DNA from 3 places in the Ralstonia flatus genome. Region 2 is predicted to be linked to each of the others. Evidence: predicted binding sites of a transcription regulator. Region 2 holds the regulator's gene; each other region holds the start of a gene.
What was found. Region 2 encodes HrcA, which represses chaperone genes, less so after heat shock. Its sites were predicted from a motif close to TTAGCACTCNNNNNNNNNGAGTGCTAA; they were not measured.
Positions count from the first base shown of each region.

Region 1 (3,279 bases), on a different contig from region 2:
ATACGGGCGGCACCCACGCTCGCTGCAGTGGAATTGCATTGCGCCGGCACGCGATAGGCCGACGGGTTTGCCGGATCGAATCCATCGGTGAGCGTGCACAGGAAATGCACAAGATCGCTCATTTCCTGGTTCGTCAGCGACGGCGCGGTGCCTGGGTTGTAGGGCACTTCGGCCACGTTCACGTTGGCATCGAAGCCAACCGGCAGATCGTTGTACGGCACATCGGGCGTGCCATCGGCCTTGACGTACCAGCGGCCCGGGTCGGTATCGCGCGTGATGTACCACGCCACCACCTGATCAAGCGTCTGGAACACGCCGTTGTGGAAATACGGTGGCGTCAGCGCGATGTTGCGCAGCGTCGGCACTTTGAACTTGCCGCACGTCGACCCACCCACGCGGAAGTCGGTACGCAGCGGCCCGCACATGCCCAGGTCGTAGTAGCTGTAGTTGGGATTGCCCAGCGCCACGCCGTTCTTCGGCACGTACGGCAGCGGGGTGCCTTCCTGGTTGGCGGCGATGCTCCAGTTGCGCGGGATACCGACGTTGTCGTACGTGAAATCGGTAAACAACGCCGGCGTGCTGCCCTTGCCCGTCGAGATATGGCAAGCGTTGCAGTTTCCCTTGGTCGGGTTGTTGAACAGCAGCAGGCCGCGCGTCTCGGCATCCGTCAGCGTTGTCTTGCCGGCGAGGTAGGCGTCGAACTTACTGTCGAAGGTGTGGAAGCTCGGGTCTTCACTCTGGAATGCTGCCAGCGCGCGACCGATGCTCTGCATGGCCGTCGCACTGTTCTGAATGCCGGCCTCGGTGAACACCGCCGTGAACTGATCGAGGTAGGGGCGCGTCAGCAGCGTCTTCAGCACGTCGTCTGCCGAGGCGTTGGCCATCTCGAATGCATTGGTGAACGGCTGCTGCGCCTGATCGGCCAAGGATGCCGAACGGCCATCGCGGAAGAAACCGCCGGAAGCCTTGCCGGTACTGTCGACCTTGAAGTTCGGTGTGAACGACGCGTAATTGAGCGATGGTGAGTTTCGCAGGCCGGGCAAATCGGAATTCGGCCCGCCGATCGACACAGCCAGGTTGTTGGGATCGGTAAAGCCGCGCGACGGGTCATGGCACGACGCGCAAGACTGCTTGCCCGAGGCCGAGAGCGCCTGATCGAAAAAGATCTGCTTGCCCACCTGCGCCATCGGCGACAGCGTCTCGGCCGATGTCGACGCGGGCGACGACGAACTGGCGCCGCCGTCCCCACCGCCGCACGCCGTTAGCAATGTCGCCACGAGCAACGAAGCCGCACGCCACGACGCCCCCGCCAGCCTGCAGGTGCGACGGGCTTCCCCTCCACTTTTTTTGTCTTTCATTTCCCTGGCGCGGCAGGCTCTGGGGCCTGCTCAAGCGACTCGATTAATAGTAATAGGAACAATTCGCGTTCGCATTCTAAGGGAATCGTCAGGGGAAATCACGCGCTTTGTGCTGGTGGCGGTGGGCACCCCAGAAGTGAATCTCGCCCCGTTCTTGAAATCGTAATACCCCGTCCCTATAATTAGCACTCGCCGGACAGGAGTGCTAACAATGTCTCCAGTCCCCGATGCTTTCCCGATGCGCCGCGTTCTGCGGCGCGTTTTGTGAATAAACACTCACTTTGCATTGAGGAGTTGTGTATGAACCTGCGTCCTTTGCACGACCGCGTGATCGTGAAGCGCCTGGACAACGAAACCAAGACCGCTTCGGGCATCGTCATCCCTGACGCCGCCGCTGAAAAGCCGGATCAAGGCGAAGTGCTGGCCGTCGGCCCAGGCAAGAAAGACGACAAGGGCAATGCGATTGCGCTGGACGTGAAGGTCGGCGACCGCGTGCTGTTCGGCAAGTACGCCGGCCAGGGCGTCAAGGTGGATGGTCAGGAAGTCCTGGTCATGCGCGAAGAAGACATCATGGCCGTGGTGCAAAAGTAAGCACGCGCTCTGCCGCATCGCTTACCCGTAACCCAATCCTCATTGCCGGCGCCGCTGACTGAGCGCGCGGGCAACATCCAAAGATCTCGGAGATTCTCAAGATGGCAGCTAAAGACGTAGTGTTCGGCGACGCCGCACGTGCCAAGATGGTCGAAGGCGTGAACATTCTCGCCAACGCAGTGAAGGTGACCCTGGGCCCGAAGGGCCGCAACGTGGTGCTGGAGCGCAGCTTCGGTGGCCCGACCGTGACGAAGGACGGTGTGTCGGTCGCCAAGGAAATCGAGCTGAAGGACAAGCTGCAGAACATGGGCGCGCAAATGGTCAAGGAAGTCGCTTCCAAGACCAGCGACAACGCCGGTGACGGCACCACCACCGCAACGGTGCTGGCCCAGTCGATCGTGCGCGAAGGCATGAAGTACGTTGCCGCCGGCATGAACCCGATGGACCTGAAGCGCGGCATCGACAAGGCAGTGACGGCCGCCGTCGAAGAGCTGAAGAAGATCAGCAAGCCGACGACCACCAGCAAGGAAATCGCTCAAGTTGGCGCCATCTCGGCCAACAGCGACGAATCCATCGGTCAGCGCATCGCTGAAGCCATGGACAAGGTCGGCAAGGAAGGCGTGATCACCGTGGAAGACGGCAAGTCGCTGGCCGACGAGCTGGACGTCGTGGAAGGCATGCAGTTCGACCGCGGCTACCTGTCGCCGTACTTCATCAACAACCCGGAAAAGCAAGTTGTCCAGCTGGACAACCCGTTCGTGCTGCTGTTCGACAAGAAGATCAGCAACATCCGCGACCTGCTGCCGGTGCTGGAGCAAGTGGCCAAGGCTGGCCGTCCGCTGCTGATCATCGCTGAAGACGTCGAAGGCGAAGCCCTGGCAACGCTGGTGGTGAACAACATCCGCGGCATCCTGAAGACGGCTGCTGTGAAGGCTCCGGGCTTCGGCGACCGCCGCAAGGCCATGCTGGAAGACATCGCCATCCTGACGGGCGGCCAGGTCATCGCTGAAGAAGTCGGCCTGACCCTGGAAAAGGCAACCCTGAACGACCTGGGCCAAGCCAAGCGCGTTGAAATCGGCAAGGAAAACACCACGATCATCGATGGCGCAGGCGATGCCCGCAACATCGAAGCCCGCGTGAAGCAAGTGCGTGCGCAGATCGAAGAAGCGACCTCGGACTACGACCGTGAGAAGCTGCAAGAGCGCGTGGCCAAGCTGGCCGGCGGTGTTGCCGTGATCAAGGTTGGCGCTGCCACCGAAGTCGAAATGAAGGAAAAGAAGGCCCGCGTGGAAGATGCTCTGCACGCAACGCGCGCTGCCGTGGAAGAAGG
Region 1 is NZ_CAUDLI010000003.1:624,688-627,966, reverse strand. Features, by position in the region: gene R2676_RS09975 (cytochrome-c peroxidase) at 1-1,358, opposite strand, end outside; gene groES (co-chaperone GroES) at 1,659-1,949, shown strand; gene groL (chaperonin GroEL) at 2,051-3,279, shown strand, end outside.
Region 1: a site for HrcA is predicted at 1,541-1,567, ahead of groES (co-chaperone GroES). Genes of this name have one in related genera too.

Region 2 (3,279 bases):
TCGGGTACTCGTGCCAGTGCAGCTTCTTGCGCAGCGTGGCGTAGTAGTTGTAGCCGATCGGGTGCAGCAGCCGCACCGTACGCTCGGAGCGGCGGACCACGATGCGGTCGCCGGGCAGCAGGGACGTGAGCGACTGCATGTCGAAGTTGACGCTGGCATCACGCCCGCTGGTGACCTGGATGACCACCTCGGCGTCGTGCGGAATGACGATCGGCCGGTTCGACAGCGAGTGCGGCGCGATGGGCACCAGCACCAGACCCGAGAGCGCCGGATGCAGGATCGGGCCGCCCGCAGACAGCGCATACGCCGTCGAGCCGGTCGGCGTGGAAACGATCAAGCCGTCCGAACGCTGGTTGTACATGAAGAAGCCGTCGACCGATACGGCCAGTTCCACCATCCCCGAGGTGCCGGAGCGGTTGACCACCACGTCGTTGAAGGCGAGGGCGGAGAAGATGACCTCGTCGTCGCGCACGACCTGGGCTTGCAGCAGCGTGCGGGTTTCGGCCTCGTAGCGGCCCGCCAACATGTCGGGCAGCACGCTGTGCACGTCGTCGAACGGGATGTCGGTCATGAAGCCGAGCCGCCCGTGGTTGACGCCGATCACGGGGACGCTGGCGCCGGCCAGGTGGCGCCCGATGCCGAGCAGCGTGCCGTCGCCGCCGAGCACGACGGCCACATCGGCGTGGCGCGCCATCTCTTCGGGCGGAAGGGCGGGGTAGTCCTGGACGCCGATGTTGAGCGCCGTTTCGCGCTCGAACACAATGTCATGCCCGCGCCCGGCGATGCAGGATGCCAGCTCCATGAGCGGGCCGGCAATGTTGGCGGCCGAATACCGGCCGACCAGCGCAACGGTCTTGAAAGGCGAGACAGGCGAGGCGGCGGGAGCTTGCGGGGCCACGGCGGACGGGGAAGTCGACATGCGCGCATTACACCATATCGATATGACCATCGCCACGTTAGCGCGAGTTTCGTGAAGAAACGCCGACATCACCCGCAGACGGGCGCCGATTTTGCGTAAAATTGAGGAATCATGGACAAGCGCGCCACCATCCTCCTCAAGACCCTGATCGAACGGTATATCGCCGAGGGCCAGCCCGTGGGCTCACGCACCTTGTCGAAATATTCGGGGCTTGATCTGTCGCCGGCCACCATCCGAAATGTGATGTCGGACCTGGAGGAAATGGGCTTCATTGCCAGCCCGCACACCTCCGCCGGCCGCGTGCCGACGCCGCGCGGCTACCGCCTCTTTGTCGACACGATGCTGACCGCCAGCCCGCTGGACGTGCTGAGCACGCAAGACCGCATGGCCCAGCAGATGGTTGGGGCGATTGCGGAGCAGGTCCGCACGCAGCTGGCCTCGCATGGGTCGGAATCGTCGCAGCGGGTGATTGCGGCGGCCGCGCAAACCTTGTCCAACCTCTCGCAGTTTGCCGGCATCGTGATGACGCCGCGCCGCACGCATGCGTTCCGGCAGATCGAATTCCTGCGGTTGTCGGAGTCGCGCATCCTGCTGATCGTCGTCACGCCCGAAGGCGACGTGCAGAACCGCATCATCCATACCGATACGCCCTACACCCCGTCGCAGCTGGTGGAAGCGGCCAACTACATCAATGCGCATTACGGCGGCCAGACGTTCGACGCGGTGCGCGAAAGCCTGCGGGGCGAACTCTCTGCGCTGCAGGCCGACATGACGGCGTTGATGCAGGCGGCCGTGGAGGCGGGCAGCAGCGCCGTGTCGGAAGAAGAACCGGTCGTCATCTCGGGCGAGCGCAAGCTGCTGGATGTGGAAGACCTGTCTTCGTCCATGGACAAGCTGCGCCGGCTCTTTGCCGTGTTCGAGCAGAAGACCGGCCTGCTGCAACTGCTCGACGTATCGAGCCGCGCCGAGGGCGTGCAGATCTTCATCGGCGGCGAAAGCAGCCTCGTGCCACACGAAGACATGGCGGTCATCACCGCACCGTACGAGGTGGACGGCAAGATCGTCGGCACGCTCGGCGTGATCGGGCCGATGCGCATGGCATATGAGCGCGTGATCCCGATCGTGGACATCACGGCCAAGCTGCTGTCCAGCACGCTCAGCCAATATTGATCTCACGGTTGTTCTGTCTGCGAGCTGCATAAGCTCAGCCGATTTTCTTCGACGACAGCCTACGCTGCCGTCTCTCACAATCGACTCCGGCGCATGTGCGCGATTCTTTTCTGCCGGAGTCTTTCATGGCTGGTTCTTCCTTCTCCCGTTTGCTGGCTGCAGCGATGTCTGCGGCCATTTCGTTCGCCTTGTTTGGCGCCGCTCCTGCACGCGCGGCCGACCGCGAGGTTGTGATCGCTTATCAGGACATGGTGCTGCCCTGGCGCTACGCCCAGGCCACGGGCGAGGTCGAGCGTGCCACCGGCTATAAGGTGACGTACCGCCAGCTCGCCAGCGGCGCCGACGTGGTGCGTGCCATCGCGTCGGGTTCCGTGCAGATCGGCGAAGCGGGCTCCAGCCCGATTGCGGCCGGCGTGTCGCAGGGCGTGGACCTGTCGCTGTTCTGGATTCTCGACAACATCAACGATGCAGAAGCGCTGGTTGCCCGCAACGGCAGCGGCGTGTCGCGCGTGGCTGATCTGAAGGGCAAGACCTTGGGCGTGCCGTATGTCTCGACCTCGCATTTCCATGCGCTGGTGGCGCTGCAGCAAGCCGGGCTCGAGCCGCGCGACGTGAAGGTCGTCAACCTGCGGCCGCAGGAGTTGTCGGCCGCGTGGGACCGGGGCGATGTCGATGCCGCCTTCATCTGGGATCCGGTGCTCGCCAAGGTGAAGAAGAACGGCACCGTGCTGACCACCTCCGGCAAGATCGCCGCCGCCACTGGCAAGTCGACCTTTGATGGCTTCGTGGCGGACCGCAAGTTTGCGCGCGACCATGCCGAGTTCATCGCCAAGTTTGTCGAAGTGCTGGCCAAGGCCGATGCGGCCTATCGCGACAACAAGGCCGCGTGGACGGCGACCTCGCCGCAGGTGGCAGCCGTGGCCAAGACGTCGGGCGCGACGGCGGCGGATGTGCCGGCAAGTCTTGCGCTGTATGCCTTCCCGGATGCGGCGGAGCAGGCTTCCAAGCGCTGGCTGGGCGGCGGCGCGCAGTCGGGCGCGGCGCAATCGCTGCTGGCCACGGCGCAGTTTCTGAAGACGCAGGGCACGATCCAGACGGTGCTGCCGGATTACGGTGCCACCATCGACTCGCGCTTTGTCCAGCGTGCGGCCAACGCGGGCAACAAGGCCGTCGCCACCGCAGCGCGATGA
Region 2 is NZ_CAUDLI010000001.1:556,377-559,655, reverse strand. Features, by position in the region: gene R2676_RS02705 (NAD kinase) at 1-919, opposite strand, end outside; gene hrcA (heat-inducible transcriptional repressor HrcA) at 1,031-2,089, shown strand; gene tauA (taurine ABC transporter substrate-binding protein) at 2,215-3,279, shown strand; gene R2676_RS02690 (taurine ABC transporter ATP-binding protein) at 3,276-3,279, shown strand, end outside.

Region 3 (3,279 bases), on a different contig from region 2:
CATCCGCCTGACGGTGCGTCCGTTTGCCAACCGGCTGGCCGCGTCCGAACGCGCGCTGCGCACGGCCAACGAAAGCCTCGAGCGCCGCCGGGACGCCCTGCGCGCCAGCCGCGAACAACTGCGCCTCGTGGCCGACAACGTGCCGGCGCAGCTCAGCTATGTCGACCCCGACGGCATCGTCCGCTTTGCCAGCCGCACTCTGCTCGAAGCCTTCGGCCGCCGCGAAGACGAGATGCTCGACCGCCACGTGCGCGACATCTATGCCCCTGAGGACTATCGCGCGCTGCTGCCCTACATGACGGAGGTGCTGGCCGGGTACCCGGTGCAGTTCGAGATCCAGTCGATGCGCACCGGCGTGCCCCGCTACCTGAGCGGTCATTACTTTCCTGACTACGACGATCGCGGCACGCTGCGGGGCTATTTCTCGGTGCTGCAGGATCTGACGGCCCGCACCGCCGCCGAGCTGGCCCTGGCGCGCAGTGAACGCGCGCTCAAGCTGGTGCTCGACAACGCGCCGCTGCTGGTCTCGCACATCAACCCAGACGGCGTCTTCACCTTCTGCAACGTCACGCACGCACGTTGGCTGCAGCGCACCCCGGAGGACGTCTGCGGCCAGACGCCGGAACGCGTCTTCACGCCCGGCACGTACGCCCTGCTCGCACCGTATCTCGCGCGCGCCCAGCGCGGGGAATCGGTCCAGTTCGAGATCACCGCGCCGTGGTACGAAAAACCGTCTGCCAGCGGCCTGCGCAGCCGCACGCGACACTTCCGGGGCCAGCTCGTCCCCGATGCCGGCGAAGCGCAGGACGGCCGCTGCGGCTTCTATGCCTTTGTGCAGGACGTGACCGAAGCCAAGCGCAGCGAGATGGAGCTTTCGCGCATGGCGCGCTTTGACGCCCTCACCGGCCTGCCCAACCGCTACGAACTCTACGAGCGCCTGCGCGCCGCGCTGGAGCGCCGTCAGCGGCTGCCTGCCCCGCTGGGCGTGCTGTACCTGGACGTCGACCACTTCAAGCACATCAACGACACCTACGGCCACGCCGCCGGCGATGCCGTGCTGGTGGAGGTCGCACGCCGCCTCCAGCGGGCCGTGCGTCGCACCGACACTGTCGCGCGCCTCGCAGGTGACGAATTCATCATCCTGCTGGACCCCATCGACGCCCCGGATGATGCGCTGCACACCGCCCAGAAGATCGTCGGTGCAATCCGCCCGCCCATCATCCTGCCCGGCGACACGATCCTGCACGTCACCACGAGCATCGGCGTGGCGTGCCCCGGCCCTGAGGTCCGTGAGCCCGACGCCGCTCTACGGGAAGCCGATCGCGCACTTTATTGGGCCAAGTCTCGCGGCCGTAACACTGCGGCCTAGCCGAGAACCGATGCCGTGAGCGACGGTCTATGACTGGGTGCGCCGCCTATATTGCTGCGGCGCAAACATCACACTATCAAGGCAAATCGCCTGATTTACGGGAACTATCAAGCAGGCAAAAATGTCCTATTAGCACTCTTCCGGTCGGAGTGCTAAGATGCCTTTCCAAACCTCCACTGGATTTCGACAGGAGTCCTGAGTGAACGCAGTCATCCCCGTGAATACCGTTTCCGCAATCGCCACCCAGCCGTCCGGCAACGCCGGTAATGGATGGGCGCTGGCGTTCCCCGGCAACCTGGGCAACATCGACGCCTATATCCAGAGCGTCAACCGTGTGCCAATGCTGTCGGCTGAAGAAGAACAACGCCTGGCCCGCGAATATCGCGACAACGACAATCTCGATGCCGCCCGCCGTCTGGTGCTCTCGCACCTGCGCCTGGTCGTGTCGATTGCACGTGGCTACCTGGGCTACGGCCTGCCGCACGCCGACCTGATCCAGGAAGGCAACATCGGCCTGATGAAGGCCGTCAAGCGCTTCGACCCGGATCAGGGCGTGCGTCTCGTCTCGTACGCGATGCACTGGATCAAGGCCGAGATGCACGAGTACATCCTGAAGAACTGGCGCATGGTCAAGGTGGCCACCACCAAGGCGCAGCGCAAGCTGTTCTTCAACCTGCGCAGCCACAAGCAGGATGCGCAGGCGACCTTCACGTCGGACGAAATCGACGCCGTGGCGGCCGAACTCAACGTCAAGGGCACGGAAGTGCGCGAGATGGAAACGCGCCTGTCGGGCGGCGACATTGCGCTGGAAGGCCAGTTGGACGACGGCGAGGAGTCGTTCGCCCCGATCGCCTACCTGGCCGATACGCACAACGAGCCGACCCGCGTGATCGAAGCGCGTAGCAACGACCGCATGCAAAGCGAGGGCATCGAAGCCGCTCTGGCCAAGCTTGACGATCGCAGCCGCCGCATCATCGAGGCCCGCTGGCTGAACGTGAACGACGACGGATCGGGCGGCTCGACGCTGCACGAACTGGCAGACGAGTTTGGCGTGTCGGCCGAGCGCATTCGCCAGATCGAATCGGCTGCGATGAAGAAGATGAAGGGCGCGCTGCAGGCTTTCGCCTAAGCTGCGTTCCTTGCAATGAAAAGCCCGCCAGGATCGGCGGGCTTTTTCTTTTGGGGCTGGCGGAAGATCAGTCGGCCAGCAGTTGCTTGATGTCGTGTGCGATCGGCTCCGGGCCCTGGCCGTGCTTGATGAACAGGCGCAGGTTGCCCTTCGGATCGAACATGTAGCTGCCGGCGGTGTGATCCATGGTGTAGTTGTCGGGCGAGCTGCCCGGCACCTTGTTGTAGAACACCTTGAAGTCGGACGCGACCTTCTTCAATTCAGTCTCGTTGGCCGGACGCAGGCCGATGAAGCGCGGATCGAACGCGGGCACGTACTTGGCCAGCAGGTCTTGCGTATCGCGCTCCGGGTCGACGGTGACGAACAGGACCTGGACGCGGTCGGCGTCTTTGCCGAGGGTATCCATCACGGCGCGCAGCTCAGCCAGCGTGGTCGGGCAGACATCGGGGCAATGCGTGTAACCGAAGAACATGACGACGACCTTGCCGCGGAAATCTTCCAGCGTGCGGCGCTTGCCGGTGTGGTCGGTCAGCGAGAAATCGGTGCCGAAGCTCTTGGAGCCGGTGATGTCGAGGTTCTTGAAGGCGGGCTTGTCGCTGCACGCTGCGAGCGCCAGCACGGCGACGGCCAGCATGGCGAACAGCGCGGCGCGGAGGTGTCGGAAAGAAAGCATGGTCATCGTGTTGGAAGCAGACCGCCTAGCGTAACGCCAACGGCACATGCATGCTGGCGCGCCTGCGCGTCACAGCGCCGCGCTTTGCGTAAGCGCCGGGCCGAACTT
Region 3 is NZ_CAUDLI010000005.1:150,813-154,091, reverse strand. Features, by position in the region: gene R2676_RS13540 (diguanylate cyclase domain-containing protein) at 1-1,369, shown strand, start outside; gene rpoH (RNA polymerase sigma factor RpoH) at 1,605-2,498, shown strand; gene R2676_RS13530 (SCO family protein) at 2,566-3,171, opposite strand; gene cyoE (heme o synthase) at 3,241-3,279, opposite strand, start outside.
Region 3: a site for HrcA is predicted at 1,499-1,525, ahead of rpoH (RNA polymerase sigma factor RpoH). Genes of this name have one in related genera too.